4 regions of the Priestia sp. 40 genome follow, and region 3 is predicted to be linked to each of the others. Evidence: riboswitches for the same ligand, from Rfam matches in the RefSeq annotation. Region 3 holds a riboswitch; each other region holds the start of a gene.
What was found. A riboswitch is a leader RNA that binds a small molecule or an ion and turns the genes downstream of it on or off. The one in region 3 is predicted to bind S-adenosylmethionine.

Region 1 (7,899 bases), on a different contig from region 3:
GTTTTAAGGCCGCAGTCGGGATTAATCCAAAACAATGCAGGATCAAGCACCTGCAGAGCGCGGTCAATGTTTCTTGTCAGCTCTTCAAGCTTCGGTACGCGCGGGCTGTGGATATCATATACGCCAAGTCCGATTCCTTGATTGTACGTATGTTTTTCAAACGCATAAATTAGTTCACCATGGCTTTTAGACGTTTCAATGGAAATCACGTCGGCATCAAGCGCTTTGATCGCATCAATAATCTCTTCGAATTCTGAATAGCACATATGCGTGTGAATTTGCGTCTCGTTTTGCACCGATACCGTCGCTAGCTTGAACGCATACACCGCGGCATTCAAGTAGTCTTCCCAGTTTTCTCGTTTTAACGGCAATCCTTCACGCAGCGCCGGTTCATCTACTTGAATCATTGAAATGCCCTGACTTTCAAGTGCTTCTACTTCTTTTCTAAGAGCAAGCGCAATTTGATTTGCGACGTCGTAGCGCGGGATATCATCACGTACAAACGACCAGTTTAAAATCGTAATCGGACCCGTCAGCATTCCTTTAACCGGCTTATCTGTTAGAGACTGTGCATACACAGTTTCTTTGATCGTCATCGCCTGCTCGTACGATACATCTCCGTAAATGAGCGGCGGCTTTACGCAGCGAGAACCGTATGATTGCACCCAGCCAAACTTCGTAAACTGAAAGCCTCCTAATTTTTCACCGAAGTACTCAACCATGTCCGTACGCTCAAACTCTCCATGCACAAGGACATCTAAGCCGATGTCTTCTTGAATTTCAATCCATTTTTTGATTTCATCGTTAATGTACGCTTCATATGCTTCATCGCTTAACTCGCCTTTACGCCACTTTAGACGCTGTTGTCGCACTTCTTTTGTTTGCGGGAAGCTTCCAATTGTTGTCGTGGGAAGAAGCGGCAGTTGAAAAGCTTCTTGCTGAACGCGTTGACGTACGTCAAACCGCGCTTGGCGCTCAGCTTTATAGCTGTCCAGCTGCTTCAGCTCTTTTTGCACGTCTTGATGGTTTCGGAAAGATGATCCATTTAATGCTTGAATCGCCTGTTTACTTACGTTTATTTCTTCTTCTATTGCTTCTTTTCCTTGCTGCACCGCTTTTGTTAAAAGCGTGATTTCCTTTAGCTTTTCATCTGCAAAAGAGAGCGCATTTTTTAACACTGGCTCAATGGTTTCTTCATTTTTTACCGTGACAGGAACATGTAATAAACTCGATGAAGGCTGCAGAATCAAACGGTCTTTTGATACGGCTTCTTCAATTTCACTGATCGTTAAAAGCTGCTCGTCCAAATTTTCACGCCAAATGTTTCGTCCGTCAATCACTCCTGCTGCCAGCACTTTATCAGTCGGAAACCCATATTTATTAAGCGCAGTGAGATTTTCTCCTCGGTCATGTACAAAGTCTAAGCCAATTCCTTCAACAGGAAGAGACACAACTTCTTTGTAGTAATCAACGCTGTCAAAATACGTTTGCAAAATGACTTTTACATTCGGTGCCGCGTCATGCAGGACTTGATAGACTTCTTTGTACAGCGCCAGGTCTTCTTTTGATAGCGTTGTAGCTAAAACCGGCTCATCTATTTGTACCCACTCTACTCCTTCTGCCTGAAGCTCCGCTAAGATAGTTGCATAAAGAGGAATAAATTGTTCAACTACTTCTTTAAACTCACTTTCTTTATATCCTTTTGATAGCTTTACAAATGTTACCGGACCTAAAATAACGGGCTTTCCTTTGATATTTAGCTTTTGTTTTGCTTCTTTGTAAAATTGAAGCGGACGATTTTCTACGAGAGCCGGCTTACGTCCTTCTAGCTCTGGTACGATATAGTGATAATTGGTGTTAAACCATTTTGTCATCGTAGAGGCTACTGCACCTTTTGTTCCTCGCGCAATGTCAAAATACGTTTCAAGCGATACTGGTCCTCCCTCGTACTCAAAGCGCTTTGGCACCAAACCAAACATAACAGCTGTATCTAACACATGATCGTATAAGCTAAAATCGCCGACTGGAATCAATTCAATTCCTGCATCACGCTGTTTTTTCAGATGCCCTAGACGAAGAGCCTCCATTTCCTGCAGAAAGATATCTTTCTCTAGCTTTCCTGCCCAAAACTGCTCAAGCGCTTTTTTCCATTCTCGTTTTTCACCAATTCTTGGATAACCTACATTTGAACTTTTTACACTGCTCATTTTTTCCACTCCCTGTATATTTTTTTATCGATAAACTAAAAAATCTCTCTTTTCGAAATGAAAAGAGAGATGATACGCATACTTAACTAAAGTTGAGATAGCCTGTTTTTCTCAACACGTATTCCTCACTCCTCTCTATATCCCGTAGAGCTTAAGTGCATACAACAGGCAGGTCTCCTGACTTAGGTTCATCGCTTCCTATCCCTTCCCATTTCAACATGAAACAGTGGTTAATAAGTTGCTCCCCATTACAGTGGCGGGACCGCGCCGGCTTTTCACCGGTCTTCCCTTTTAAGCTGCGTACATTCGTTACACAGCACCTGATGCATTTCTATGAAATTGTTTATTCAAAACACCTTCACATAAAATAAAAAGCCTCTCTATCATGAATAGAGAGGCATAGTATCTATGAAATCCTCTCTTATTTTTCAAAGCTGTACGCTTTGCAGGATGTAGCACCTTTTTAACAAAATTGTTAAATGGTTGCCGGGCTTCACAGGGCCAGTCCCTCCGCCTCTCTCAATAAGAGTTTTAATTGTTTATAATGTTTTGAATTTAGAGTTATCTTAACACCTTACATTTACGTTGTCAAAAGAAATTTAAAAAAATCAGTTTTCAGGAGGTGCTGACGCTAATTTTTGCCTTAACAATTTGTAATCATCTTTTCGATGTGTTTCGATCAAGTCTTTTGCTCCTTGATGATACCCTGAAGAATAGATGTACTCTACCGCGGTTTCGATAAGCATTCTCTTTTCTTCCGCACACTCCCGATCCATTAAAGGGAACAGTCTACCTAAAAGGTCATTTAAATCTTCCTTAATAAAACGATTAAGTCCTTCTTGCATCTTTTCGTTTGCCATGATAGCTCCTCCATTTGCTGTGTATCTTCTAAGCCTCTATAAACAGGCAGTTCACTGTAAATTTTAAGATAAAGTTAAGTCATTAAACAGTATATCAAGTGAATGTTTTTCCTCAATTACATATGTAATACAAATATATGACAAATATAGAGAATATATCATCATTCACTATCTATTATAACGTTTGACTGAGCCTTCTGCTACAAGGTTTCTTTAAACATTATGCACAATCTTCCAAAAGCCTGCCTGTGAATCACAGGCAGGCTCTCCATTAAACATAACTTTCTATTCTCTTGTTTTTACAAACAACTTCTTCGAGGTCGTCCAAAATCCTTCCAAAGAAGAGGTCCTAAAATGTCGTACCGGCTAACAAAAAACTCCGTAAAATTATAATTATTTAAAATTAAAGGCGGCTCAAAATCAAGGGGAGCACCCGCGCCTCCTGACAATACAAAATCAGTGCCTCTTCCAAGCGTAAACGACCCGTTTCTGTTTTTTCTAATAAACTGCTCGTCATACGCATGCACGTGACTGACTAACACTTTTTTCACGCGGTGTTCTTGAATTAAATCAAAAAATTCTTGACTTTGAGGAGTCGTTACAGGAAACCCTTCAAGGTTTGTCCACCGACCAATATTTGGCTGCGCATGCATGGCTATAACGGTATTACGAGGAGCATCCTCTAGCTGCTGCTCTAAATAATTAAGCTCTCTATCTGTAAATCCATATATTTTATTTTTGGGACTGATGACATTATTTAATGCAATGCACCGGAAGTTAAAGACAGGAATATCAATGACCCAGTGTACTTTTCCGATAGTGGCTCTGAAGTTTTCGAGATTGCTTTCATCAAGGTACAGTTCATCATGATTCCCTACGCATACAAACAAAGGAATGTTTGGTGCGATTTTTTCGACAACCTTAACAAAGTGCTCCAAATACTCTTTTTTCCCTGTATAGACGGTGTCTCCCCCATGAATAATAAACAGCGGGTCCAATTCCACCGCCTTTTTTAACACAAGCTCAAATTCACCGCTCATCGTGAAACAATTATCGTTTGGTCCGTCACCTCTGCTGTCGCCCATAAAAACAAAGTTGAATGGATCTCTCGGATTTAATTGTTTAATTCTTTGCTTTAATAACTTTTCAGAACGTTCATGAAGCGTCAAATTCATCAACTAGTTAATCCCCCTATTACTAAATAAATTTGGTTAAAAGTAAACAAGCTTACTTATTTATATGGAAATTTGCTGATGAAGGTCACTATCTTCTTGTAAGCAGAACGCACATTTAAATGCGTTTCTATAGCCTATCTATTCTTTCATTTTGTTAAGCACTGATAAGACAACATAAAAGCTAGAATCTCAGTATCTATTAATAAGAGCTGGAGCATAATCCAAAGACGAACAAAGGCCGACATGAGCTGAACCGCTTGTTGCCCCGCAGTTGATTTCCGTGCAAGGCTTCGCTTTCGGCGGGCAGCCGATGAGCCTCCTCGTCGCTTGTGCGCCTGCGGGGTCTCATCTGTTCCGCTTTTCCCGCAGGAGTCTTCGCCTTGCTCTCCAATCAACTGCTAGAAGAAATGAAACAGCTGAAACCTGCGTTCACCACAAAAAACGAACCACTAATCAAAGTGTTTGATTAGTGGTTCGTTTTTCACTTCAGCTAACATATTTTTATCTCAGCACCTTACATTTAAAACTTTTACGACAATTAAACATATTTATTACGCTCAACTGGACTTAAAGAATTTCTTTCAGAACGAGCTGCCATGTCTGTTTCAATTTGCTCTAGGCTGCGTCCTTTTGTTTCAACAACTACAAAGCGTATGAAGAATAATCCGAGAATACAAATGATTCCGAACGTTGAAAAGATCACGCCTAAACTAAACTGGTCGGCTAAAATTGGGAACACAAGCCCTACTGCAAGCGATCCTGTCCAGTTAAAGGCAGATGAAATACCAGCACCGATTCCGCGTACAGAAAGCGGGAAAATTTCTCCTACAATGATCCACGTAAGCGGCGCCCAAGAAAACGCATAGCAAAGGATAAAGCAGCAAAGGGCAATTAACGTAACCCAGTTAACGACGACTTCATTAACGCCTACTGCTCCAAGAATAGCCGGGGTAAAAAAGGAAAGAGCCATACCCGCGCCGCCAATCGTAAGAATGGTACGACGGTTGAATTTATCAACAAACTGCAGAAAAATAAGTGTTGTCACAACGAAGATTACCCCAACGATGACCGTAAAACCAGCAGCTACCTGCGGCGCTAAACCAACTTGACGAGCAATGCTTGTTGCATAATAAACAATTGAGTTTGAGCCTTGAATCTGCTGAAAAGTTGCCATTCCGACACCGATAATTAAAGCTAAACGAAACTTTTTCTGGAACAGCTGTTTAATGCCTGATTGTTCATGCACAGCTACGCTTTCAATTTCAGACACTTCAGCTTCGACTTCCGCTGCTGAGGAACGAAGCGTGCGCAGCACTTCACGCGCTTTGTCTGCCATTCCGTTTTTAATTAAATAACGAGGTGACTCCGGAAGCTTGATCATACCGATGCATAAGACGATCGCAAAAATACCGGCACTGCCAAGCATAAGTCGCCAGCTGTTTGGAATCGGCTCAAAAATAAAGGCTACGATATAGCTTAATAATAGTCCAATTACAATCATTAGCTGATTCAAACCTGAAAGCTTCCCGCGAATATGAGCGGGTGCGATTTCTGACATATAAGCAGGAACTAAAGAAGAAGCCGTTCCTACTGCTGTACCTAAAAAGACGCGCGCAATCGTTAACGTGATTTCCTCTGGTGCAATCGCTGAACCGATGGAGCCTAACAGAAAAATGATAGACGAAATTAAAATTAACTTTCTTCGGCCAAACTTATCACCTAATAATCCGCTTAAAATAGAACCAATAATGGCTCCGCCCATTAGCGACGAAACCACAATCCCCAGCCAGAGCGGACTTAAATGAAACGTTTCACGGATATGACCTTCTGCACCAGCAATAATCCCAATATCATAACCAAATAAAATACCGGCAAATGAGCCGAAGAAGAAGATAAACTTACTTGATACTTTACTCATGATTATATATCCCCTTTGTATTGTCTTAGTTTTGCTCCCTATCACACAAATTTAAAACGCTTTCATTTATTTCTAAAAACGGCGTTCTTTTACTAACGCTATATTTTCACTTCCAAGGAAGCAGCGCTCCCTCAGAAATGTGAATGCTTACTTAATAATGACGTACTCTAGATCCACAAGCTTTGCATAGCTCACGATTTGATCGGTCGTTAAATTTAATGAAAGAACCGTATGATGGCCTCCTCCATTTTCAATCCACGCTTTGACACCGTCTTGGAAGTTCGGCTTGATGTTCCAAAGCACGCGCGCCACAGGAAGATGTGGAGCTGGAACTTCCGGTTCAAATGCCGATACTTCGTTAATTAACAGCTTGTAATGCGTACCGAAGTCAGCCATGGAAACCACTACGCCTTCTCCTTGTTTACCGTCAAACACTAAGCGAGCCGGGTCTTCACGGTTACCGATTCCTAGCGGAGAAACGATTAGTTTTGGCTTATTTACCGCTAGCGTTGGGTCTACTTCGAGCATGTGAGATTGAAGCACTGACTCACGTCCAGGTGCTAATTCATACGTGTAGTCTTCCATAAAGCCCGTTGACTGATTGTGGCTCATCACTTTAAGCAAGCGGTCAAGCGCCGCTGTTTTCCAGTCTCCTTCACCAGCAAAGCCGTATCCCTGTGCCATCAAGCGCTGAACAGCAAGACCTGGAAGCTGCTTCATGCCGTACAAATCTTCAAAGTTAGTCGTAAAAGCGCTGTAGCCGCCTTCGTCTAGAAAACGTTTAATCGCAATTTCATAGCTTGCCTGTACTTTTACGCTAGATTCCCAGTCTTCTACAGAATAATCGCCGTAAACAAACTCATACGCCTCCGCATATTCAGCAAACAAATCGTTGATTTCTTCTTCCGTAACGGCATCTACATATTGAACAAGGTCACCAATTCCAAAGTAGTCAACCGTCCAGCCAAATTGAATTTGTGCTTCAATTTTGTCTCCTTCCGTTACGCCGACGTTGCGCATATTGTCACCGAAACGGGCAACTTTAATGTTGAAGCTTTCGTTATAAGCAGCGGCTACGTCCATCCACTGTGCAATTTGCTGCTGTACGTCGGGGCGCTCCCAGTAGCCTACTACGATTTTATTTTGCTTGTTCAAACGCGCGTTGATAAAGCCGTATTCGCGATCACCGTGAGCGGATTGATTCAAGTTCATAAAGTCCATATCAATCGTTTCCCAAGGAATGCTTTCGTTAAATTGTGTTGCTAAATGAAGCAGCGGTTTTTGCAGTAGTTTGGTACCGCGAATCCACATTTTTGCAGGAGAGAACGTATGCATCCACGTGATTACGCCGGCAACTTCATCTCGGTAATTTACTTCTTTCATCATGTTTGTAATCGTATCCGCATTCACAGCTAAATCTTGCAGGACAAGCGGATAAGGTAAGATACCGCTTTCATTTAAAGCATCAGTCATACTTTGCGCGTGTGCTTTTACTTCTGCTAGCGCTTCTTTTCCGTAAAGATGCTGTGAACCAACAATAAACCAAAATTCTTTTTGAGCTGTTTTTAACATGATAATCCCCTTTTCTGTATGTAAGTCTTTTACTGTCCCTGCCCATAATACGCGTTTTGTCCGTGTTTTCGTAAATAATGTTTGTCTAATATACGCTGCGGCAGCTCTTCAGCCAGTCCGTTTAATTTTTGTGTAAAGAAATTCATTTTGGATACTTCGTCTAATAC
Region 2 (7,899 bases), on a different contig from region 3:
CTATCTTTACGATGGCCTGCTACAAAAGCAAAGCTTGCGCTGTATTCCCGGTGAGTGACAGGGATTCCTGCATAAGCAGCAGCTGCGATGCCTGATGTAATTCCTGGAACAATTTCAAATGAAATGCCCTGCTGCACGAGAGCTTCTGCTTCTTCCCCTCCGCGTCCGAAAACAAATGGATCTCCGCCTTTTAAGCGCGTTACAATTTTTCCTTTTTTAGCGAATTTCACTAAAAAGTTGTTAATTGTTTCTTGCTTGAGGGTATGATAGTTTGGAAGCTTTCCGCAGTAAATGATATCTGCATCACTTTTAGCATACTCCAGCAGGTCCTTATTCACTAAACGATCATATAAGATAACATCTGCTTGCTGAATTGCTTTCAACCCTTTTAATGTAATTAAATCTGGATCTCCCGGCCCTGCACCGACTAGATATACTTTCCCCATGAATGCCTTTCACCCTTCCATCATTTCCACGTCTCCGCAATGCTCCCAAATTTCAAGTTGAATTAGAACAGCGGACAAAGTCCGCTGTCATTTAGATAAATTTTCGGTTAGCTAAATATTCAATAACAGTTTGTACACATTCTTCTACAGACTGTGTGCTTGTATTAATTGTTAATTCAGGGTTAGCCGGTGACTCATACGGAGAATCAATTCCTGTAAAATCACGAATTTCTCCGCTTCTTGCTTTTTTGTAAAGGCCTTTTGGATCTCTTTTTTCACATTCTTCTAACGGACACTCCACGTATACTTCCAAAAATTCATTCCCCTCTAAGATCTCACGCACTTGAGCGCGGTCCTCTTGGAATGGAGAGATAAATGCTGTTAGTACCACTTGACCGCTGTCTACAAATAGCTTAGAAACCTCACCGATACGGCGAATATTTTCTGTACGATCTTCAGCAGAAAACCCTAGATTCTTATTTAAGCCGAACCGAACATTGTCACCATCTAATACATAGTTGCGAATATTTTTATCAAAAAGCGCTTTTGCCACTGCGTTTGCTACGGTAGATTTACCTGAACCCGAAAGACCTGTAAACCATAATACAAAACTGTGATGATTATTTTGCTCGCGTCTTTCCTCTTTTGTAATTCCAGCATCATGCCACGTAATGTTTGTTGATTTGCTCACTTCAACCGCTCCTTATTTTGAAGATACTTTTTGTTTTGCTAATCCTTTAATTAACACTTCAATTACTTCTTTACGGCTGAATGTGCTTGGTGGCACTTCTCCGTTTCGAAGCATTTCACGTACCTTTGTTCCAGATAGAATCATATGATCTTCCTTGCTGTGAGGGCACGTTTTCGTTGATGCCATCGCTTCACACTTCTTGCAGTAGAAGCTGTGTTCAAAGAATAAAGGTGTAATTCCTAATTCATCTGCTGTAAAGTTACTGAAGATTTTTTGTGCATCATATGTTCCGTAGTAGTCACCAACACCAGCGTGATCACGACCTACAATGAAATGCGTGCATCCAAAGTTTTTTCGAACCATTGCATGAAAAATCGCTTCTCTAGGTCCAGCATAACGCATCGCAGCAGGGAAAACTGCTAAAGCTACACGATCGCTAGGATAATAGTTCTCTAAAAGTACTTCATAACTTTCCATACGGATATCTGCTGGGATATCATCTGACTTTGTTTCTCCTACAAGAGGATTTAAGAACAGGCCGTCTACAATTTCTAATGCCGTTTTTTGAATATATTCGTGCGCACGGTGAACAGGGTTACGAGTTTGGAATCCAACAACCGTTTTCCAACCGCGTTCTTCAAATGCTGCTCTTGTTTCAGTTGGATCTAGGTAATATTTTTCAAAACGCGTTTTAGGTGTACGTTCTACAAGTACGATTGGACCTGCTACATATACATTTGGGCGTTCCATCATTTTCTTCACACCAGGGTGGGCAAGTTCTGCTGTGCGGTACACATTTTCCGCTTCTTTTTCTTTATTTGGCGTATATACCTCAGAAACTTCTAGAACACCATATGTCACACCGCTTTGAACTAGTTTTACTTTGTCGCCAATGTTTAATTCTTTAGCTTGCTCTTCTGTTACGGGAAGAGTAATAGGAATACTCCATACAGTTCCATCTGCTAGACGCATATTTTCAACAACTGATTGATAATCTTTTTCTCCTAAAAACCCTGTAATTGGGCTGTAAGCACCAATTCCAATTAGTTCTAAATCACTTAGAGCCATGTTGTCTACTTCAATTTCTTTTGTTAGTGAAGTGTAGTCATATGTTGGTTGATATAAATTAATTAATTCTCCACCGTGTGCTTGAATTGTTGTCATTTTGTAAAATCCTCCTTAAGTAATTAACACAATATAATAAAAAGCAATTGAATCACGCAGTCATTTTTTCTTTTTCCGACTGCAAGCTTGCTCTTTTTCTTCTAGTCGTTCTAGCTAAGCTTAGAACACCTGCTGTGGCAATGCAGCCACTAGCTAGCACCACAAATGAATATAAGTCGCTTTCAAGTACTAATTTCACAAGAACATATGAGATTACGAGTGAAAATACAGGGGATACCACCCAAACCTTTAACATTTGAATGACCACTTCGCGCTGTTCTTTCGTAAATCCCGTTTTCGCTGCGCCTATCCCAATAATAGAAGACGTAGTGACCTGTGTAAGCGGTACTGGCAAACCAAACAGTGAAGCTGCTGTAACAAGAGAAGCACCAGTACCTGAAATAATGCAGCCTTCCCCTACAGAATAGCGAGTAATTTTTTTTCCGTTTGTTTCAATAACTCGGCCTCCTAGTAAAAGAGCTCCGAGTGCCACCGCCAATCCTCCTGCTATGACACCCGTTGTAGCATCCATTAACCCAGCTCCTACTAGAGGACCGACAGCATTTGCCACATTATTCATTCCAGCTGAGAAGGCTTCAAAGAATCCCGTCGCTATAACTAAAATCGTTAAAACTCTTTTCCACTTTCCCTCTGCTTCTTTTTTATGCGCTCTGCGTTTTATCACTTTCCCAATCAAAAAAGCAATGACAAATGAAACTAGCGGAACAATAATCCAAAAAGACATGACAATTAAAAGTTTTTCTACATACAGAGATTGATAAGCTACTCCTACTCCAACAACTGAGCCAACTGTTACTTCACTTGTTGATAGAGGGATACCAATCAAATTCGCGAAAAAGAGTGACAGCGTTGCAGCAGCCAGAATGATAATAACTAATTCTACTGACAGCAGTTTTTCAGGTATGATACCTGAACTGATGGTTTTTACCACCTCACCGCCTCCGGTAACAGCTCCGAGCACAATTCCTACAGCACAGATGAACAGGGCCACTCTTCGCTTTTTAATTGCACCGGAGCCGTATGAAACGCCCATAGCAGCTGCTGCACCGCTTGCCCCAATATTCATTGCAAAAAAAAGCGCAATGATAAAGGCAACATATAAAAGCATCATTTATTCAGCTCTTTCGTATTTAAGATTCGTGTAATCCGCACTCAACTTTTTGTGTACCCGCCCATCTTCCTGAACGTAAATCGTCTACATTATAGGCAGGTGCGGTACAGGGCTCACAGCCGATACTTGGGTAGCCTTGATCATGAAGTTTGTTGTACGGCAAATCATGCTTATACACATAGCGCCAAATTTCTTTCCATGACCAATGAATTAACGGACAAACTTTCACCTTCTTGAATTTCTCATCTTTATTAAAATAATTCGTGTTGGCACGAGACTCAGACTGCTCGCGTCTCAAACCGGAAATCCACGCATCATAAGGAGCAAGGGATTCTCTTAGCGGAATGATTTTTCGAATTTGACAGCATAAGTTAGGCTGACTCTTCCAAAGCTCATCTCCATGTTTTTCAGCTTGTTCTGCAAGAGTTAAATCCGGCTTTTTCATATGAATACGTAAATCAGGGAAGCGTTCTTTAATTGCATCAATCACTTCATATGTTTCTTTAAAATGAACGCCTGTATCTAAAAAGACAATTTCAGCGTCTTTTTTCACTTTTGAAATTAAATCAATTAACACGATTCCTTCGATCCCAAAGCTTGACGCATAAATAATTGAATCTCCGTAGGTATCATACGCCCACCGCAATGCTGAAAGGGCTCCTTTTGTTTCATCTTTACTGTCGAACTCTGGAAATGTATCGCTCCAGTTTTCGTACGTATATAAGTCTGCCATTTTCTCCACTCCAATTCTTAGTTATCCGCGTTATCCAATAAAAAAAGACGGTTTTACCCACTAGAATTGGATAAAACCGCCTCTAGTGTGTCTAGTCAGCGAAACTATTTAATTCTTACTTTGCTTCGGCGTGTTCAAAAATTTGTTTTAAGTCGGGGTTTACAGTCATTGGTTTCCCTTCTCAAATTATCGCTTGCGCTATATCAAAATAAAAAGTCTTCCGTATTGAAAGACTGGGTAGGCAATAAATTTTCACCTTATCTTTCAAAATGATACACACTTTGCTGGAATTAGCACCTTGCTAAGCAGGTTGCCGGGGTTCAGCGGGCCAGATCCCTCCACCACTCTTGATAAGCATTTTTTAAAAATTTTAGCATATTTAGAATATTTGTCAACATTAAAAATCATATATCCGATAAGAAAACTATACTTTAAATTCACAGAAATATCTATACTTTTATTTAAAACAACATATGTAAATTTAACCCAAATGTGAACATATCAGTTTATAAAACGCTTTCTTTTTTCTCCAACTTTTGATGTTCTCTTGCTAAATAAAACGCAAAATCTCTCTATAAAATTAATAGCGGATTTATAAGCTTTACGGATAATTCACCCACATTAGCACACATTACAGATAACACTGACTGACAGATAGGAGCTATATAAGATGGAGAGACAACCCTTTCAATTAGACGATACAATTAAAAATAATGTACGAACATATTTACAGCAGATTTCAACTGAAGCCTCTAATTTAATTAAACATTTAGACACGAGTGATCATTGTATCCTATGTGATTTTGAGGAGATGAGAAGGTTATTTCAAGATGTTCAAGCTACGGCCGCCTCTTATTACTTGCGTCATTACTTATCGCCTTATACATTTGAATATGCTGCTCTGTCCTTAGCTATTCATAACCTCTCTGAGAAACGTCACGGCGCTTTAATTGTCATTGAACGGGAACAAAATGTAGATCCTCTTATTCAAAAAGGAATGCCTATTCAAGCTCCTGTCAGCGCTACGCTAGTTGAGACGCTGTTCTATCCAGGAACACCCTTACATGACGGAGCTGTCCTAATTAGAAATAATCAGCTTATTTCGGCTGCTAATGTTTTACCTCTCTCGTCTATTATTTCAACGAACAAAAAATTGGGAACACGTCACCGTGCAGCCATTGGAATGTCAGAAAAATCGGATGCATTAATTTTAGTTGTATCTGAAGAAACAGGCAAAATTTCGTTTGCGCTTGATGGAAGCCTCTACCCTATTCACTCCAGCAAAAATATGATTTAAGAGCCCTTTCCTGATAAGCAGCCCTATCTTGACTTCTATATCCTTTCTCTTTAATATATTTCATAGTTTTTACATACTATAGATACGGGTGATGCATATGGCAATTTTAAAATTTGAACATGTAGGCGTTCAAGTAAAGGATATAGAAAAATCTATTGAGTTCTATACACAAAAGGTGGGATTAGAGCTCATCGAAACACTACCACATACCGATCCGTCTTTGAAGCTAGCTTTTCTAGGTTTAGAAGGCAATGTAATCGTAGAGTTAATTCAAGGGTATAACTCAAGCTTACCTAATGAAGGTAAAGTTCATCATTTTGCGCTGGCAGTAGATGGAATTGAAGAGGAGTTTGAGCGTTTAAAATCAGCAGGCGTTTCATTTGTGGAAGAAAACATTGTAACTTTGCCAAATGGAGCAAGATACTTATTTTTCTATGGTCCAGACAAAGAATGGATTGAATATTACGAAGTAAAAAGATAAAGATATCTTATACCTTCAGTGAAAAATGGTCATACTGTGGCTATGACTAATCACTGGAGGTATTTTTATGATGGAATGGCTATTATTTCGACTTTTTCGTCGTTCTATTTTAGTGCGGCTTCTTTTTATTATCGGCTGCCTTGTTTTACTTTTCGGCATGCTTATACATTTCCTAGAGCCGCAAACGTTTGGGAATGTGTTTGAAGGAATTTGGTGGGTTATTATTACAATCTCTACTATAGGGTACGGTGATTTTGCTCCCACCACTACGATTGGAAGGTTAGCTGCAATTATTTTAGTCCTCATTGGAACGGGATTTATTACTACTTATTTTGTCACGCTTTCTAAAATTGCTGTTTCCGCCGAGAGCGCTTATCTGGAAGGAAATTTAAAGTTTTATGGAAAAGATCACTTCATCGTTGTGGGGTGGAATGAGCGCGCCAAACTCGTGTTAGAGTCTTATCGCGACGCATTTCATAAAGAAGACATTGTTCTTATCGACGACTCTTTGACTAAAAACCCCATGATCTGTGATCGCGTTCATTTTATTAAAGGAAGTCCCTCTCACTATGAGGTATTAGAACTTGCTAATGCTCGGTACGCAAAAAAAGTGCTGATTACTGCGGATCAGCATAAGACAGAAGAATATGCAGACATGAATACTATTGTTACGCTAGTCGCTCTGCAAGGACTGAACCCTTCTATTTACAGCATCGTTGAACTGTTAACAAAAAAGCATATTCAAAATGCGCAAAATTTGGGGGTAAATGAAATGATTAAAACAAACGAGTTGATTAGTCAGGTCATGTACGAACATATTTTTGTAAAAAAATTAGAGAGTTTAAGAAAAGAATAGTCCCTTCAATTACCGAAGCAGCGCCTCTTCTGCCTCTCTAATTAGCTCTTCTCCTAAGCTGATATACTTTTCTGGAAATGAAGCGTCTGCGTCTTGGGGTTCTGCAAACTGATTAAATGAAGCACCCACGTTTCCATTGTGAACATTGTCATCTAGGCCAATTTGATACTTATGTGAAAGTAAAAATGGCGTACCAATCTGTACGGTTGTTCCTTTAGAATCCAGTTCTCCATTCGTAGCTGTAAACGGGATACGTAAAAACTGATAGCCGACTTCATCGTTCATCTTATAGTCGAATGAACCATGATCATAATCCCAATTTCCTCCAATGTTATACCCAAGCGGCTTAAGCGTTTTTTCTAATTCATAAAGCTTGAATAATGTGCCGTCTAATCTTGAAGATAATTCAATCATCTTATCCCTCCTCTGTTTTAACATGTCCTTTTTCCAGCTTTTTATCCTTTATCTCAAAAGCAAAAAAGTTCACCTTCTAACAAGAAGGTGAACTTTTTATTTATTTCAAACGCTTTTCTAATTCTGCTTTTTTCTCTTCAAAACCAGGTTTTCCAAGAAGAGCAAACATATTTACTTTATATGCTTCTACTCCAGGCTGATCGAACGGATTTACTCCTAGTAAATAGCCGCTGATTGCGCATGCTTTTTCGAAGAAGTATACAACATATCCAAACGTATACTCATCTAACGCCGGAATGTTTACAACTAAGTTTGGAACGCCTCCGTCTGTGTGAGCAAGCATTGTACCTTGGAACGCTTTTTTATTTACAAAGTCAACTGTTTCCCCAGCTAAGTAATTTAGTCCATCTAAGTCCGCTGCATCTTCTTCAATTGTTAGCTCATGACGAGAATCTTGAACTTGTACAATTGTTTCAAAAATATCACGACGACCTTCTTGTACATATTGACCTAAAGAATGAAGATCCGTTGAGAAGTTAGCAGATGAAGGGTAAATACCTTTTTGGTCTTTTCCTTCACTTTCACCAAATAACTGTTTCCACCACTCAGCAAAGTATTGAAGAGCTGGCTCATAGTTAATCAGCATTTCAATTGTTTTTCCTTTATTATAAAGAACATTACGAGC
Region 3 (7,899 bases):
ACGATTGCTTCTTGCATTAACTTTATTACGGGACCGAGCAATTCAGCTGATATTGAAATGAATTTAGTAGTTGGCGTGCATGGACCTATTCAAGCAACTTATATTGTAGTGAATGATCGATGAGGCTGGGGCAAAAGTAGTTTAGTTGAAGGAAAATCCGAACGATGAATCGAGATTCTTGATGAAGAATCAAATTCGTTCGGATTTTTTTATTGGTAGGGTGAACGTAGATTTCTTTTATTCACGATTTCTTTCTAAATAGCGGGAGAATGCGAAGAAATGTCGCATTTTGAATAAACGTGGCTAATTTTAAAAAGGTAAAAAGCAAATCTTGTAGAATACTAAGTCTATAGATAAAAGGTGGGGAAATGGGAAGTGCAAAAGAAAGGAGCAATGAGCATGTCACCACACAGAGAATTAACATCTGAAGCTGCGCAAAAGCAGCAAGGTGAATTACAGCAGCTACGAGCTATTTTTAATGACGTATTAGATGCCATTGTCGTATTCGATGAGTATTTTCAAGTTATAAATGCAAATGAATCAGCCTGCGGGCTGTTTGAAAAAACAAAGGATGAGCTATTAACGTATCAAATGAAAGATTTTCTAATGTATTTTCCGTATGACATGATTGAAGCGTATTATCCAGCACTCTTAGAAGAAAGCTATTTCAAATACGAAGGCGCGATGACGCTTCGGAGCGGCATGATGAAACATGTTGAATTTACTTCACACAAACATAGCCACATGTCGGGCATTATTGTGTGTACATTTCGAGATATTACGCAGCACAAAATGATGGAAAATGAACGGTTTATTAGTCATCATATGTTTATGGATGTATTTAATGAAGCGGTAGACGGAATTGTCATTTTTGATCGAACGGGTCAGCTTATCGACGCGAACCCTTCATTTTGCGAACGATTAAATTATACAAGAGCACAGCTTCTAACCAAAACATTAGAAGAACTTGTAGAACCTACTTATCATTATAAGGTGAAAAAATTATGGAGAACTCTTCATCAAGAAGGAAAGACAAGCGGTGAGCTGCCGATTAGGCTCGAAAATGGAGACGTTACTTTTTTTGAATTTACCACAACGGCTAATATATACAGTCAATACTATATGTCCATTATGAGAGACGTGACGGAAAAACGGCTGATGGAGCAGCAGCTGTTGAGAAGCGAAAAAAATTTCAGAGCTATTTTTGAAAATGCGATTGAAGCGATCTTGATTTGGAGAGATGATGGTGAAATCTTGAACGCTAATCTTGCTTCTTCGCGTACCTTTGAGCTGCCGTTAAACAAATTAATTGGAAGCAATTTGTATACGTTTATCGATACAAAAAGCTTTAGTGCGTTAAAGGTGCTCCAAACGTTTCAAACAAAAGGAGAAATTCGCAATCAGCTTCCTTTTTACATGCCAAATGGAGAAATCAAACAGTTGGAATTCACAGGGAAAAAAGGCATTATAGAAGGAGACCATTTAACGATTTTTCGAAACATCAGTGAACGTACAAAAATCGAACAGGAGCTTCGGAATAACGAAGAGAAATTCAGACAGATTTTTAATGGTTCGATTGATGGGTTAGTTTTATGGGACGGTAAGCGAAATATTATTGATGTGAATTCTTCTCTTTGTGATATTTTAGAACTCAGCAAAGAGGAGATTTGTGCGCACTCCATGGAGGATTTTATTTCTTCAGCGAATTTAGATGCGGTCATTGAGCATAAAGAAACGATTGAGCAAAAAGGGGAAGCTGAAGGAGAGATTACGTACGTTACGGGGAACGGAAAAGTTAAAAATATCGAATTTTCTACGAAAAAAGATATCTTGCCAGGTCTATATATGACGCTTTTAAGAGACGTAACGGAACGAAATCAAATGCAGGAGCAGATTCGGAAGTCAGATACGCTTCAAGTAGTCGGACAGTTAGCAGCTGGGATTGCGCATGAAATCCGCAACCCGATGACAGCTTTAAAAGGGTTTGTTCAGCTGTTAGAAAGCAGTATTCAAGAAGATCACTCTCTTTATTTTGATATTATTAAATCCGAATTAAAAAGAATTGAAACCATTATTACAGAGTTTCTAGTACTCGCTAAGCCACAGGCCGTAAAGTTTGAAAAGAAAAATCTAGATGCGGTTGTTAAAGAAACGATTGATTTATTAAATGCTCAAGCGCTTTTAGAAAATATTCAGTTTGAACTAAGTGTGTCCCCTCAGCTGCCAATGGTATACTGCGAGCCGAACCAAATTAAACAAGTACTAATAAATGTAATTAAAAATGCAATTGAAGTCACATCAAACGGGGGAAGAATTTTTGTTGAAGTCTACTCTACAGAGCCGCACTACGTGACGGTCTCCATTCGAGATCAAGGAGACGGAATGCCCGAAGAGCGCATCAAGCGCTTAGGAGAACCATTTTATACGACAAAAGAAAAAGGAACGGGACTCGGTTTGATGGTCTCATATAAAATTATCGAAGAACACAAAGGGCGAATTGAAGTGGAAAGCAAAATAGGAGAAGGAACAGCTTTTCATGTTATTCTTCCAGCCTAAATAGAAAGGATAAGCGAGTATGTACTATGGAGAAATGAATTTATTTTCTGATTTGAAAATTTATATTGTAGCCTCGGAAAAAGGGGTTCAACATATTTGGTTTGATAGCGATGATCATAACGAGCAGCTTAAAAAACTTGTCCATGACGAGAATTATCACCATGTGAAAGAAGCGAAGCGACAGCTGCAGGATTATGCTGAAGGGCGCACGCTAACATTTGATTTGCCTTTGGATATAAAAGGAACAGACTTTCAAAAAGAAGTGTGGTTAACGCTTAAAGGTATACCTTATGGACAAACGTGGTCTTATAGTGATGTAGCGGAGTCTGTTAATCGCTCTAAAGCCGTAAGGGCTGTGGGACAAGCGAATCGTCGAAATCCACTGCCTATTATTTTACCTTGTCACCGTGTGATTGGAAAAAATGGAGCTTTAACGGGTTATGCAGGCTCCCAAACTCATATAAAAGAAAAACTATTAATGCTTGAAAGAAATGTAGCAAAAGGCGCTTATAGTTAATAGCTATTCACCGTCTAATTTCCAGCCTTCTCCTTGCACAAACACACCGTCAATTTGCTGAGGAGAAGGGAGGGAATTTAGTTCTTCATCTTTGGATAAATCGAATAGCTGATATTGCTGCTTGCGATTCAACGCTTTGTTTTTATCCGTTTTTTGCTCTGCACTCATATTTACTCCTCCTTATTCAAAAAGAATCCCCTATAATATATGTAGAAAAAGCAGAGAGTACTGTTACAATTGTGTTACAAATGCAGCCGAAAAGCACTGTTTAATAACAGAGGTTGAGACATAACAAAATTAATGCCATCTAAAGACGAACAACTCGTACACATGAGCTGAATCGCTTGTGACACCGACGTTGATTTCCGTGCAAGACTTCGCTTTCCGCGGGCGGCCGCTGAGCCTCCTCGTCGCATACGCTCCTGTGGGGTCTCACCTGTTCCGCTTTTCCCGCAGGAGTCTTCGCCTTGCCCTCCAATCCACTGTTAGAAGGAACGAAACAGATGAAACTACATTCACCATAACAAAAAAAAAACGAACCATTAATCAAACATGTTGATTAATGGTTCGTTTTGCAGTGAGGCTAAAATACTTTTGTCTCAGCCTCTTGTTATTGAGCGGATTGCAGCAAAACTTTTTGAATGGATTCAAAAGACGGGGAATGGATAATTCCATGCTCTGTAATAATGGCCGTAATCAGTTCGCTTGGCGTCACATCAAAAGCTGGATTGTACACAGAGATTCCGTCTGGAGCAATTTGCGTATCTCCAATGTGCGTTACTTCTTTAGGTGAACGTTCTTCAATAGGGATGCTGCTTCCGTCTTGAATAGATAAATCAAATGTGGACTGCGGCGCTGCTACGTAAAATGGAATACCGAATGCTTTCGCTAAAAGAGCAAGTCCGTACGTTCCAATTTTGTTAGCCGTATCGCCATTCGCTGCAATACGATCAGCTCCTACAATAATTCCATTGATTCCTTTTGTTTTAATCGTATGAGCGGCCATATTATCCGTAATCAGCGTAACGTCTACTCCCGACTGCTGAAGTTCCCATGCGGTTAAGCGGGAACCTTGAAGTACGGGTCTTGTTTCACAGGCAAACACTTCAAGCGGAATATCCCGCTGTTTAGACAAGTGAAAAGGTGCTAATGCTGTTCCGTAATAAGCGGTAGCAATTGAACCAGCATTACATATGGTCATGATTTTATCTTTCTTTTTGAATAAAGATAGAGCATGATCGCCAATTCGGTAGCACGTTTCTTCATCTTCTACTTGAATTTGAATAGCTTCATGAACAACTTTTGTTTTAGCTTCATTAACGGACGAAGCGGATTCAGCGCTTTTCGCTACGCGTTCTAGTGCCCAAAATAAATTGACGGCAGTGGGGCGTGAACTAGCTAAATACTGTTGGTCAAGAGCTAGCTTTTTGTTAAATTCCTTGACTGAATCTGTGTCATAGCTAAGCGCAGAAAGAGCAAGACCAAAAGCCGCCGTAATGCCAATTGCAGGAGCTCCGCGTACTTTCAAGGTAGTGATAGCATCCCATACGTCTTTAATGGTTTGCAGCTTAATATACTCGACTTTGCCAGGAAGCTGCTGCTGATCTAATAAAGTAATATATGATTCATTCCATTCCACTGAGCGCGGAAGTGATAGTGTATTTGTCATGCTGATACCGATCCTTTCATTGTGTACATTATTCGTTATCGAAGTAAATGTTCGAATTCATTTGGTGAAACGTCTTGTTGGTGCAGAAGCAAATAGCGTCCAATTTTTAACGCAGTACGTTTAGCGTTAATTTTTCTTTCTTCAGAAGAAATTTCGTCTAAGTCCGCCACGTGAGCTAAGCCAATCGTACGTCGAATGATTTCACATCCTGCATATCCAACAGCATCCTGCCACGTTTGCGTTAAAATTTCATGTAATAAGCGCTCATCTTTAGCAAAAGGTTCAGTGTTTTCAGAATGCCAAAGCGCAGTAAAGGTATCTTTGAATACGTTCCATGTGTTTGTAATGTGTGCGAATAGCGGTTCGCGATTTGTTTCTCGAGAAAGAGCATTTAAAAATAAATTCGCAACAAATTGCCCTAAATCGAATCCAAACGGACCGTAAAAAGCAAACTCTGGATCAATCACTTTCGTTTCTTGACTGCTAGCAAAGATGCTGCCTGTATGTAAATCACCGTGAATGAGCGTTTGGGCATTTGTTAAAAATTTATATTTTAATTTCGCTGCTTGTAATTTTACATCACTATCATTCCACAATTCTTCTACATCAGGACGCAGCGCTTTTTCAAATTCATTTGTATCAATATCAAAAAAAGGATCTGTAAAAACTAAATCTTCCGTAATATTGCATAAGTCTGGGTTGCTATACTTGACAACTTCTTCTTTTTTATCCTGAGGCTTTAAGGCAAAATCAGACGTTTTGAACGCAATATGTCCCAAAAAAGAACCGATATGCTGTGAGAGCAGAGGGTAACTTTCACCTTGAATAAGTCCGGCGCGAGAAATCGTTAAATGAGACAGATCTTCCATGACCGTAACAGCAAGCGTTTCATTGTGGTAATGAACAGCGGGCACAAGTTCTGGCGTAAATGCACCGAATTGCTTGAGCGCATTGCTTTCAATTGTGGCACGGTTCAAGGATAGAGGCCAGCTCTCGCCTACAACTTTTGCATAAGGAAGTGCTTGTTTGACGATAATGGATTTATTCGTTTGATCATTTATGATGTGAAAGACGAGATTTAAGTTGCCGTCACCGATTTCACGGGCAGTCAGTGCTTCTGTGGCATCAAAAAGACCTAGCTTTTTCACAAGTTTGATTGCTGAAATTTCTGTTAATGGCTGATATTTCTCTGTTTTTATTGTTGACATCGGAATCCCTCCATAGTTTATTAAACTGATTTGTTTACTAAGTTAATAGGTTTAAGAATATATGGAGGCTTTTATAATTTTAGAAAATATAAAAGCCTCTTTCGTTGGAAAGAGGCTTGATTGTAGTGTTCAAACCTCTTATCTGCCAGAAAGAATTACTTTCTGTTGGAATTAGCACCGTGCCTTTGTAAAACATGTTTTACGGGTGTGATCCACCTTAGGATGGAATGACGGTCGGTTGCTGGGCTTCACAGGGCCAAATCCCTCAGCCAACTCTTGATAAGAGTACGATTACTTATTCAATTTTGATTTGTTTGAATATTTTATGATATCTGGTGAAAATCGTATCATGCAAAAAAACGGCTGTCAATACATAATTAATAAAATTCTGTGCGGCGATCTGTAAAGACAGGAATTTGTTTGCGAATTTCTTTTACAAGTTCCAGGTTAACGTCAGCACTTAAAAGTTCTTCGCTATCGCCAGCTTCAGCGATTATTTCTCCCCAAGGATCGATGACTAAGGAATGTCCGGCAAATGTATTATTAGGATCTTGGCCTACACGATTACACGCGACTACATAGCATTGATTTTCGATTGCGCGGCTAATGAGCAGTGCTTTCCAATGGGCAAGTCTTGGAGCCGGCCACTGAGCGACAACAAACAAGACTTCTGCTCCGCTGCTAGTATGAACCCGAATCCATTCTGGAAAACGAATATCGTAACAAATAACTCCTGCGCATAAAGACTGTTCAAGTGTAAAAAGATTTTTTGCCGTTCCTGCTTCTAGATAGAGGTGCTCATCCATTAATTTAAACAAGTGCAGTTTACTGTATTGTGATACTTCACGACCTTTTCGGTCAAAAATATACATTGTATTCGTGACGCCTTGCTCTGTTTTTTTCGCGATCGAACCTGCCACAATATTTACTTCGTTCGTTTTGGCAAACTGAGAGATTAATTGCTTGGCCTGCTGTCCTTCATCATCTGCAATTTCGTCTAGTCGCGTCAAATCATAAGCTGTATCCCATAGCTCAGGAAGCACCAGGATATCAGGTTTTTCTTGCAGCGCTTCTGTCATTTTTTGTTGAATATATTTTCGGTTTTTAGTTGGGTTTCCAAACGCAATATCAAGTTGCAAACACGTAATTTTTACACTCACTTTATCATCCGTCCTTTTTTAGTAGTTGAAAAAAATGACTTTACAAGTTGAGTATTACAATATATTATTTGTGACTAGAATTTCAAGAATTTTTTGAGAAGGTGTGCGATGATGAAACAATTTGAGCAATCGGAACTATTGAAAAGTTTACCAAAACAATTTTTTGCATCACTTGTAGGCAAGGTAGGAAAAGTAATGGCCCAAGGGCACGACGTTATTAACTTAGGGCAGGGAAATCCTGATCAGCCTACTCCTTCACATATTGTAGAAACACTGCAAAAAGCAAGTGCTAATCCTATGCATCATAAATATTCTCCATTTCGGGGGCATCAGTTTTTGAAAGAGGCCGTTGCGACTTTTTATAAGCGAGAATACGGGGTTGATGTGGATCCCGAAAAAGAAGTAGCTATTTTGTTTGGCGGGAAGGGTGGACTTGTTGAAATCCCGCAGTGCTTATTAAACCCTGGAGATACAGTGCTGGTTCCGGATCCTGGATATCCTGATTACTGGTCTGGAGTAGAGCTTGCAAAAGCCAAGATGGAAGTGATGCCGCTCACGGCTGAAAATCATTTTCTACCCGTATACGAAGAGATAAGTGAAAGTGCTAAAGAACAGGCAAAGCTCATGTTTTTAAACTATCCGAATAATCCTACTGGTGCAGTGGCAACGGCAGAATTTTTTGAAAACACCGTGGCGTTTGCTGCCAAGCACGATATTTGTGTGGTACACGACTTTGCCTACGGAGCAATTGGATTTGATGGTAAAAAGCCAATCAGCTTTTTACAGACT
Region 4 (7,899 bases), on a different contig from region 3:
GCGCAAGCTTTTTTCTTTTTTCGATGGCAGAAAACTCTCTGACTTTAATGTATATGTCACGCATCATTGGAGGTTTGTTTGCAGGAGCTGTTATTCCTTGTGCTTTTGCATACGCTTCTGATAGTACAGATGAAGAAAACCGTACGAAAGCAATGGGACTGTTAGGAATGTCGATTGGCTTAGGATTTATTTTTGGACCGGCATTAGGCGGCATCCTTTCATCTTTCGGTTTGTTTGTTCCCTTCGTTATCTCTGGTATCTTGTCACTGATTATGACAGCGTTCTCATTCTTTACGTTAAAAGAATCTTTACGAAAAGAATCTGCTGCCAAAGTACAGACATCCAGATGGCATGACTTCACGTCAGATTTTCAAGGAGCTATGAAGTATTTATATGTTCTTTCATTTTTAGCGACTTTTACGCTCGCTGGATTAGAAGCTACTTTTCAATTTTTTCAAATAGCGAAAATTAATGCTACTCCTACGACAATCGGATGGATGTTTATGGCGAGCGGTTTAACTCAAGCGTTGATTCAAGGCGGTGTGCTGCAGCGATTTAAAAAAGGAAATGAAAAAAAGCTGATGGCCATTGGCTTATTGGTTTCAGCAATAGGATTCACGTCTATTTTGTTATCTTCTAGTGCCGCTAACGCTACCTTATTTCTGTGCATATTTACAGCAGGAAATGCCCTTATTCGCCCTTGTGTCCTCTCATTGATTACGATGAGAACCAAAGTAGGATATGGCTCTGCTTCGGGGCTAACTGCTTCAATGGATAGCTTAGGGCGTATTTTTGGCCCTCTGCTTGGTGCATTTGCTTTTAAACTCCATATGACGCTGCCTTTTATTATCGGAGCCGTTGTCACTTTAGCTGCTTTACTGCTGATTCAGCGCCATACAGCTCTAGATTATTCTGAGCAAACACTCTCATCGTAGAGGCTTGGACAAAAGTATTTTAGCTGAAGGAAGATCCGAACGATGAATCGAGATTCTTGATGAAGAATCCAACGCGTTCGGATTTTTTTATTGTTATGAGTATTCTAGCTGTGGTGATTGGAGAGCAAAGCGGAGACTCCTGCGGGATAAGCGGTAGAGATGAAATCCCTCAGGAGCGGAAGCGACGAGGAGGCTCATCCCCGCCTGCGGAAAGCGAAGTCTTGCACGGAAATCAACAGCCGATTCCTACTAGCTCATGTAGCTAATTTGTTAGTCTTTGGATTAATTTAGCTATGTCTCAATCTCTTTTCATCGTTACTAACACAAGATTATCAGCAGCTGCAGTACGTTTTATAATGGAAAACTGATGAGCTTCGTATAACTTAATGGCAGGTGTATTTCGCTCGGCTGTAGACACCATACACTCACATTCTGAATATCTTTGAAGTACATACGCCAAAAGACGGCTGCCCACCCCTTTTCGAAAGTACTGAGGACGCACAACAAGGCGGCAAATCGTTAATCGCTCATTTTCTTTTTCAAACGACAGCACGCCAGCTAGCTTACGTTCAATCATTTCTCCGATAAACACTTCCTTGCTTTTTATAATATCTTCTTTGCTTTCTGTAAGCTGAGGAATGTCTGAAAAACCAATGAGCCTTGCTTCTTCTTGATAAGCTTCTATTTGCAAAGCTACTATTTGAAGAGCGATATCCACTCTTTGATGTTCGAGGATTTGAAGCATGAAAACCACTCCATTTCTTTCACAAATTTAGACAAATTCCATGTTTTCACTATATCCAAACGCCTTCCTTGTACATATTGTATTATGTACCGAATTAGCCAGGAGGTGTTTATATGCATATCACTGCTGAAAGAATTAGAGAAGCAACAGAAGCGATTGCTTCTACTGAGCTTGAAACATTTATGTACCAAGAGCCAACTGCACGCCACAGACGCTCACGCCGCCGTTCTACTCGCCGCACTACTCGCCGCACTACTCGCCGCACTACTCGCCGCACTACTCGCCGTTCTACTCGTCGTTCTACTCGCCGTTCTACTCGCCGTTCTACTCGTCGTTCTACTCGCCGTTCTACTCGTCGTTCTACTCGCCGTTCTACTCGCCGTTCTACTCGCCGTTCTACTCGTCGTTCTAGCCGTCGCCGCTGTCGCTGCGGTTCACCTTGCTGCTCATATCCATGGTTTAATAAATCATTTGGCTGCTGCTTTAAAGGGCATGGCTGTCGCCGCTAAATAAATCTAAAGCAAGTCGAGTTTAAACTATACGCGGCTTGCTTTTTTATAGATTTTATTTTACATAATCATTCGTTTTACTCTTCTTAAAAAAGAAAACAAAGTATAATAATGGGAAAGAATCTCTCTTAAGAGGAGGCCTATCCATGCACTTATCTTTTGATCACCTTGTTCATTTTTCACCTGATCCTATCAAAGCTCAGAAAGAACTAAACGAATACGGAATAAACGTCGTTAAAGGGGGCATCCATGAAAGATGGGGCACTTTTAACACGTTGGCTTATTTTAACCTCAGCTATATTGAATGGCTTGGGCTTAGAGATATCGCGTTAGCTCAAAATGTTACAGGTAATGACCTTATTCAGCAGCTTGTTAACGAACATACACCGATTGGTCATTTTGGTCGATTTGCATTCCGTACAGATGATATGGAATTGCTGATAAAAGAGCTGGAAAGCAAGAACGTCACTGTAAAAGGTCCTGTAGCGGGTTCTCGTCAAACCAATGATGGAGAAAGACTTCAATGGAAAATGTGTTTTATTGAAGCTGACCACGATTCCCTGCCTCTTCCTTTTTTTATTGAATGGGGTGAACCAGAAGAAAAACGCAAGCCAAAGCTAGCGGCTCTTTCTTCCCACCAATCTGGTCAGATGCAGCTGAAAAATATTTACTGTGCTGTACATAACCTCGAAGAATCCATCAGCAAGTGGATGAAACTGCTGGACGTTCAGTCTGGCGAAAGCTACAAAGACTCTTTACTTGATGCACGTTGTCAAAAACTATATATCAATGGAGGAAACCTTATTTTTTGCAGCGGAACACAAGGTGTTGTCCATGATACATTAAAAAAAGTTGGAGAGCGTCCATTTTTGGTTGAATTGGATCACGCTCTAACACCGCAACAATTTACCGTACAAGGAGCTTCTTTTAAATTCAACAAATAAACATCCGCGGGCGGATGTTTATTTCTGTGCTTCTTTTATAGCTTGATAAATGAAATGAGGCAAAATTTCAAAGGAATACTGAACGTCTAATCTTTCGGTCCATTGATGGGCATCTCTTCCCAGCGGTCCAATATTCAGCACCGGCATCTTCAGCTCCTCTAGCTCTTCTAGCGGGATATGATACCCTTTATTCCATAGCGGCATATTGGCTACTAACGTGTTAAATGTATGAAGCGGATGCTGCAGGCTGGCATAGCTTAAATCCGAAATTCCACCAAAATAACTTTGTTCAACTAGCTCCACTTGGAATTTCTCTTTAGCAGTTGCCTGTACGTTTGACAAAATCCCTTGTACAAAGGGATCATCATGTGAACAAACGGCCGGGTAAAAAGGCGGCGTAAAAAATAAGACCATCATCGGAGCTGCTTCTTTACATAAACCAGCTAAAGAGTTTACTAATTTAATGGTTTTATTTCTGTCATCATCCTCTTGTGCCAAAAGTGCTGCTTCCATTTCTTGCACATATTTTTCACCGTGCTGTTTGACTGCATGAGTATAAAGTTCTTCATACGTCCATACGTTCACGTCAAGAGATGAACCCTCCATTCCCGCAGCGTACTGCCTAGCGGCTTTATTATAATGTTTGTTCACATTCAAAGCCGCTTTGTCAGCCGATTTCAACAGCAGATCTGTTACTTCTTTAAGAGAGCGGTTTAACATAAATAAATTAAATAATACAACGGCAGAGTGAGGAACTTGAACGGAATACTCTTCTTTTAAATCTTTTTGTACCAGCACCGTAGGAGGTGGACTCGTTTCATCTCTTACTTTTTCGCAAAAATCAACGTTTAATTCTATTTCTTTTGTTAAATAAGAAGCTAGTAAATTAGCATTTAAACCAGCTAGCGGTTCCCCTACATGAGTTTCTTTTCCATAACACAAAAAGCTTGGCATGATCTTCCCAATCGATCCTGAGTACACATAGTTCGTTTGATCACCAGGATAGCGGCTGAACACTGGTTCTGCATTTAGCATGAGAGAAAAATCCAGCTGATGTTTGCGGGCAAGTTCTAAAAGAACAGGGACTGCTTTTCTCATCCCAAGCGAATTTACTTCTTCATCCGGTACCGACAGCAGCAGGATGTTTCCGTCAAACTCTCCGTTGCATGCTCGTTCAACCATACTGATGTGAAGGGCAATGCCTGCTTTCATGTCCATCGTTCCTCGGCCAAAAAGCCAGTCTCCTTTTATCATATCTTTTTGTACGTGCGCGGGAACTTGTTCCATGTGGCTATAAAAAGTACTCGTTAATGTATCAGCGTGAAAAGCATCCTTTTTCCACTGTCCATAATCTTGTACATCCACTACATCGTAATGACTTACTAGTACAACTGTTTTGTTCGTATTTTTCCCTTGAACAAAAGCTGTGACAATCGACCGCCCGTCTCCTGTTGAATGAAGCTCGACTTGCTCGTTTTTTTGAAAGTAAGGCAGCTTCAATAAATACGACGCTATCGATTCAGCCATTTCCACTTCTGCCATCGTTCCTGTCACGCTAGGTATAGAAACCAATTCGCTTACAAGTTTTTTTAACTGTTCTTTTGTTTGATACAAAGATGTTTTGTTCGACATACCCTTCATCTCTTTCCTTTTTCTAAATTTTCTATCAAACAAAACCATTCGTCAATCCCTTTGACAGAGACCCTTTCAATCTCTCCCTATGTATCATAGTATGGCGCTGCCTTTACGCACATGATAAAAAAAAGAGTGCGCGGCTAGGGATAGCACCGCACACTCTTTTTTTTACTTTGCGTCATCTTCTAAAAAGTCTAGGATACGATCAATAAGCTGTTCACTTCCTGCATCGTTTCCGTGTTCAAGAGACATTTCCATTTCAATGCTCCTTTCATAAAATATTCTTGTTTTATAACATACCACAATTCATTTCGAATGTAACCTTCAATTTGTGTAAAAATTTCGACAATTTATGATTAATTTTAAAAGCTAGTGAGTATTGATTATACCCACCAGATTCTTTGCTTGTCAAAAACCATGCTTTCTATTTAAAAACACTAAAAAAATAGAGGCGCGAGCAAACTTCTTCTATAAAAGACAGCCTACTCGCTCAAGCTTGGAACAGCATGATGAATAAATTTCTAGTTCATTTGCTTTTTGTACATCTTTAATATCTATGCCTACAGCATATGTACGAACATGGTTTTCGACCACAATTTCATAAAATGTTTCTAATTCACGATAAGCTACTTGATAATGCTTTCCTAATAATTTCACTGCTTCCTTTAATGCTTTCTCTCCTGTATATGCTGCAACTGCTGTATGACTCATAAAACCCTCTCCTTTTAGAAAAATAAAAAAACTCATTTTGCTTTGATGCAAAATGAGTTTTTCACCCGTTTTATCACCCAAAGCACATGCTTTGCTGGTAGGAGCACCTTACATTCGTAGGTTGCTGTGGAGTCAAAGAGCCAGATCTCTCGTCCACTCGTGATAACTTTTTTAATTTAAAATTTATTTTATCAAACAATTCCATCCGCGTAAATAGAAAAATGAAAATATTTTAATTTTTTGGGTAATGGAATGAATTCAAAAAATGAAAGCTTAGATTAGCAAAATAAGAAGCTGCTACAAGTAATGCCTCTTCATTTAATGAAAAAGAAGGATGATGCCATTCATATTCTCCAGCTGTACCCATCCATACAAAAAATCCTGGTACATGCTGCTGATATACGGCAAAATCTTCTCCTCCAGGCGATTGTTCAGCTGCTACGACTTGATAACTAATATCCTCTGCGGCTTTAATAGCCAGTTTTTCCAGCCTATCATCATTGTTTACTACAGGAAGATACGGATACCATTTAACGTCTACTGAAGCCCCGAAAGCTGCGCCAATCCCTTCAGCAGTTCGTTTCATAAGAGCCGGTATTTTTTCTCTCGCTTCTTCTTGAAAGGTACGCACCGTTCCTTCAAGCGTTACTTTGTCAGGAATGACGTTCCACGAGCTCCCTCCATGGATTTGAGTTATGCTGACAACAACATTTTGAAATGGGCTGAGATTACGGCTGACAATGGTTTGTAAACTAGTAACAATTTGACCAGCAGCAGCAATCGGATCTATTGTTTTTTCAGGAATACCCGCGTGACCTCCTACTCCTTTGACGTCAATTTCAAAACGATCAACACTTGCCATTAAAGGTCCTGGTTTGATACCAATGGTTCCTACAGGAAGATCCGGTTTGTTATGCATCCCAAAGATCGCTTCCACTCCTTCGAGCACACCTTTTTCAACTAGCATTTTTGCCCCAGAAGCCGTTTCTTCGGCAGGCTGAAAGATAAATCGAACCGTACCGCAAAGCTCCTGCTGACGCTCTTTAAGAAGGATGGCTGCTCCGATTATAGAAGCCGTATGAAAATCATGTCCGCATGCGTGCATAACACCGTTCACTTCAGATGCAAATGGCAGATTGGTTTTTTCTTCAATTGGCAACGCATCAATATCAGCTCGAATAGCGATAGTAGGTCCCGGCTTTCCTCCCACAATTTCTGCTACTGCTCCTACGTCTAAATGGAACGCATCCGCTATAGAAATATCAAAGTGCTTTAACCACTTTTTAATACGTTTAGTTGTTTCATATTCTTTCATTGAAAGCTCTGGAAACCGGTGCAGCTCACGGCGTATGTCTATTAGCTTATTTAGTAGTAATTGATCTGTCATATTTATCACTCTTTCACATGTCTTAATTTGGAGCACTTCTCTATCTTTTACGACAAAGAGTGTATCTCATTGAGTTTTTTATAAAGAAATATGGTCGTATAACCTTCTGCAAGGTGCTTTTCTTTAGCTTGAACATATCCTTTTCGTTCATACATCTCAACTAACCAAGGATGTTCTTTTGCTGTTCCTAAAGACACACCTGGTGATTTAAACGTATTTTTTATTACCTCTTCCTCTACTAGATGCAGCAGCTTAGACCCAACTCCTTTCCTGGCAAACGACGGGTCTACTGCAAACCACCAAAGATGCGGAACAGCAAACGGACCTGGATGTTCTCCCCAAGGCATTCGTATAGATACAGTAGCAGCGATTCTTTTCTCTTCTTCGTACACATAGCAAAGGTTTTGAGAAATATTTTTCTTAACGAGGGCAAGATCAGCAGTAGCTGCTAAGAAAGGAATGCCTAGCTCTCGAATAGGCTTGTATGCTTGTAGAGTTAAGTTCAATAAGTTATCTGCATCGTCATTTGTTGCCAAACGGAATTCATTTTTCATCTCTTCGTCTCCTTATGCAGTGCTTAAATATTTCATTTAACTTATAAGTTTACTAAGAATTAAAAAAGACAGACTGCCGCCTTGCGTACTCACTATACAACTGCTTTTATAACGTGTCAATTCTATTTATTGTTTTCTATAAAAAGTATAAATAAAACAAATACGCGCAGTTTTCTGCGCGTATTTGTTACATATCAAGACAAATGTTAGGACTCGCTCACCGTAGCTTTTAAGTTAGCTGCCAACAGCACAAGTTCTTCTATAGATGCTAATTCCTCTTGTGAAGCCGCAGCTACTTCTTCAGCATAAGCAGCTGCTTGTTTAGCTACCTCCGAAAGGGCCATGACAGACTCCATTACTTTGAATGAATACCCATCAATCTCTCCTGTTGCCTTTGTCATTTTGTTCATTTGTTCTTGAGCAGCAAAGACATCTTCCATGATTATGGAAAACTGTTCAGTTACATCTTCGACAGTGGA

Region 1: linked by a shared signal. The riboswitch ahead of metE (5-methyltetrahydropteroyltriglutamate--homocysteine S-methyltransferase) and the one ahead of mtnK (S-methyl-5-thioribose kinase) in region 3 are both predicted to bind S-adenosylmethionine.
Region 2: linked by a shared signal. The riboswitch ahead of ACO1DI_RS09320 (phosphoadenylyl-sulfate reductase) and the one ahead of mtnK (S-methyl-5-thioribose kinase) in region 3 are both predicted to bind S-adenosylmethionine.
Region 4: linked by a shared signal. The riboswitch ahead of ACO1DI_RS24860 (hypothetical protein) and the one ahead of mtnK (S-methyl-5-thioribose kinase) in region 3 are both predicted to bind S-adenosylmethionine.

Annotation. Positions count from the first base shown of each region.
Region 1 covers NZ_JBMPZA010000005.1:277,140-285,038, forward strand. Annotated here, with positions in the region: gene metE (5-methyltetrahydropteroyltriglutamate--homocysteine S-methyltransferase) at 1-2,207, opposite strand, end outside; cobalamin riboswitch at 2,358-2,546, opposite strand; SAM riboswitch class I at 2,626-2,736, opposite strand; gene ACO1DI_RS02490 (hypothetical protein) at 2,816-3,067, opposite strand; gene ACO1DI_RS02495 (metallophosphoesterase family protein) at 3,367-4,242, opposite strand; gene ACO1DI_RS02500 (hypothetical protein) at 4,389-4,637, opposite strand; gene ACO1DI_RS02505 (sugar porter family MFS transporter) at 4,781-6,160, opposite strand; gene araA (L-arabinose isomerase) at 6,308-7,732, opposite strand; gene ACO1DI_RS02515 (L-ribulose-5-phosphate 4-epimerase) at 7,762-7,899, opposite strand, start outside.
Region 2 covers NZ_JBMPZA010000005.1:1,580,953-1,588,851, forward strand. Annotated here, with positions in the region: gene cobA (uroporphyrinogen-III C-methyltransferase) at 1-446, opposite strand, end outside; gene cysC (adenylyl-sulfate kinase) at 538-1,137, opposite strand; gene sat (sulfate adenylyltransferase) at 1,150-2,301, opposite strand; gene ACO1DI_RS09315 (inorganic phosphate transporter) at 2,354-3,433, opposite strand; gene ACO1DI_RS09320 (phosphoadenylyl-sulfate reductase) at 3,453-4,166, opposite strand; SAM riboswitch class I at 4,421-4,523, opposite strand; gene cdaS (sporulation-specific diadenylate cyclase CdaS) at 4,837-5,463, shown strand; gene ACO1DI_RS09330 (VOC family protein) at 5,561-5,944, shown strand; gene ACO1DI_RS09335 (potassium channel family protein) at 6,012-6,800, shown strand; gene ACO1DI_RS09340 (YugN-like family protein) at 6,810-7,214, opposite strand; gene ACO1DI_RS09345 (glucose-6-phosphate isomerase) at 7,315-7,899, opposite strand, start outside.
Region 3 covers NZ_JBMPZA010000017.1:311,032-318,930, reverse strand. Annotated here, with positions in the region: gene ACO1DI_RS21355 (LutC/YkgG family protein) at 1-123, shown strand, start outside; gene ACO1DI_RS21350 (PAS domain S-box protein) at 400-2,556, shown strand; gene ACO1DI_RS21345 (methylated-DNA--[protein]-cysteine S-methyltransferase) at 2,576-3,073, shown strand; gene ACO1DI_RS21340 (hypothetical protein) at 3,077-3,241, opposite strand; gene ACO1DI_RS21335 (hypothetical protein) at 3,316-3,489, opposite strand; gene mtnA (S-methyl-5-thioribose-1-phosphate isomerase) at 3,684-4,742, opposite strand; gene mtnK (S-methyl-5-thioribose kinase) at 4,778-5,950, opposite strand; SAM riboswitch class I at 6,086-6,236, opposite strand; gene ACO1DI_RS21320 (carbon-nitrogen family hydrolase) at 6,328-7,110, opposite strand; gene ACO1DI_RS21315 (pyridoxal phosphate-dependent aminotransferase) at 7,222-7,899, shown strand, end outside.
Region 4 covers NZ_JBMPZA010000025.1:16,462-24,360, forward strand. Annotated here, with positions in the region: gene ACO1DI_RS24830 (MFS transporter) at 1-935, shown strand, start outside; gene ACO1DI_RS24835 (hypothetical protein) at 995-1,201, shown strand; gene ACO1DI_RS24840 (GNAT family N-acetyltransferase) at 1,234-1,680, opposite strand; gene ACO1DI_RS24845 (CotG/ExsB N-terminal domain-containing protein) at 1,794-2,189, shown strand; gene ACO1DI_RS24850 (VOC family protein) at 2,336-3,133, shown strand; gene ACO1DI_RS24855 (M20/M25/M40 family metallo-hydrolase) at 3,152-4,765, opposite strand; gene ACO1DI_RS24860 (hypothetical protein) at 5,237-5,479, opposite strand; SAM riboswitch class I at 5,547-5,648, opposite strand; gene ACO1DI_RS24865 (amidohydrolase) at 5,712-6,866, opposite strand; gene ACO1DI_RS24870 (GNAT family N-acetyltransferase) at 6,914-7,420, opposite strand; gene ACO1DI_RS24875 (methyl-accepting chemotaxis protein) at 7,627-7,899, opposite strand, start outside.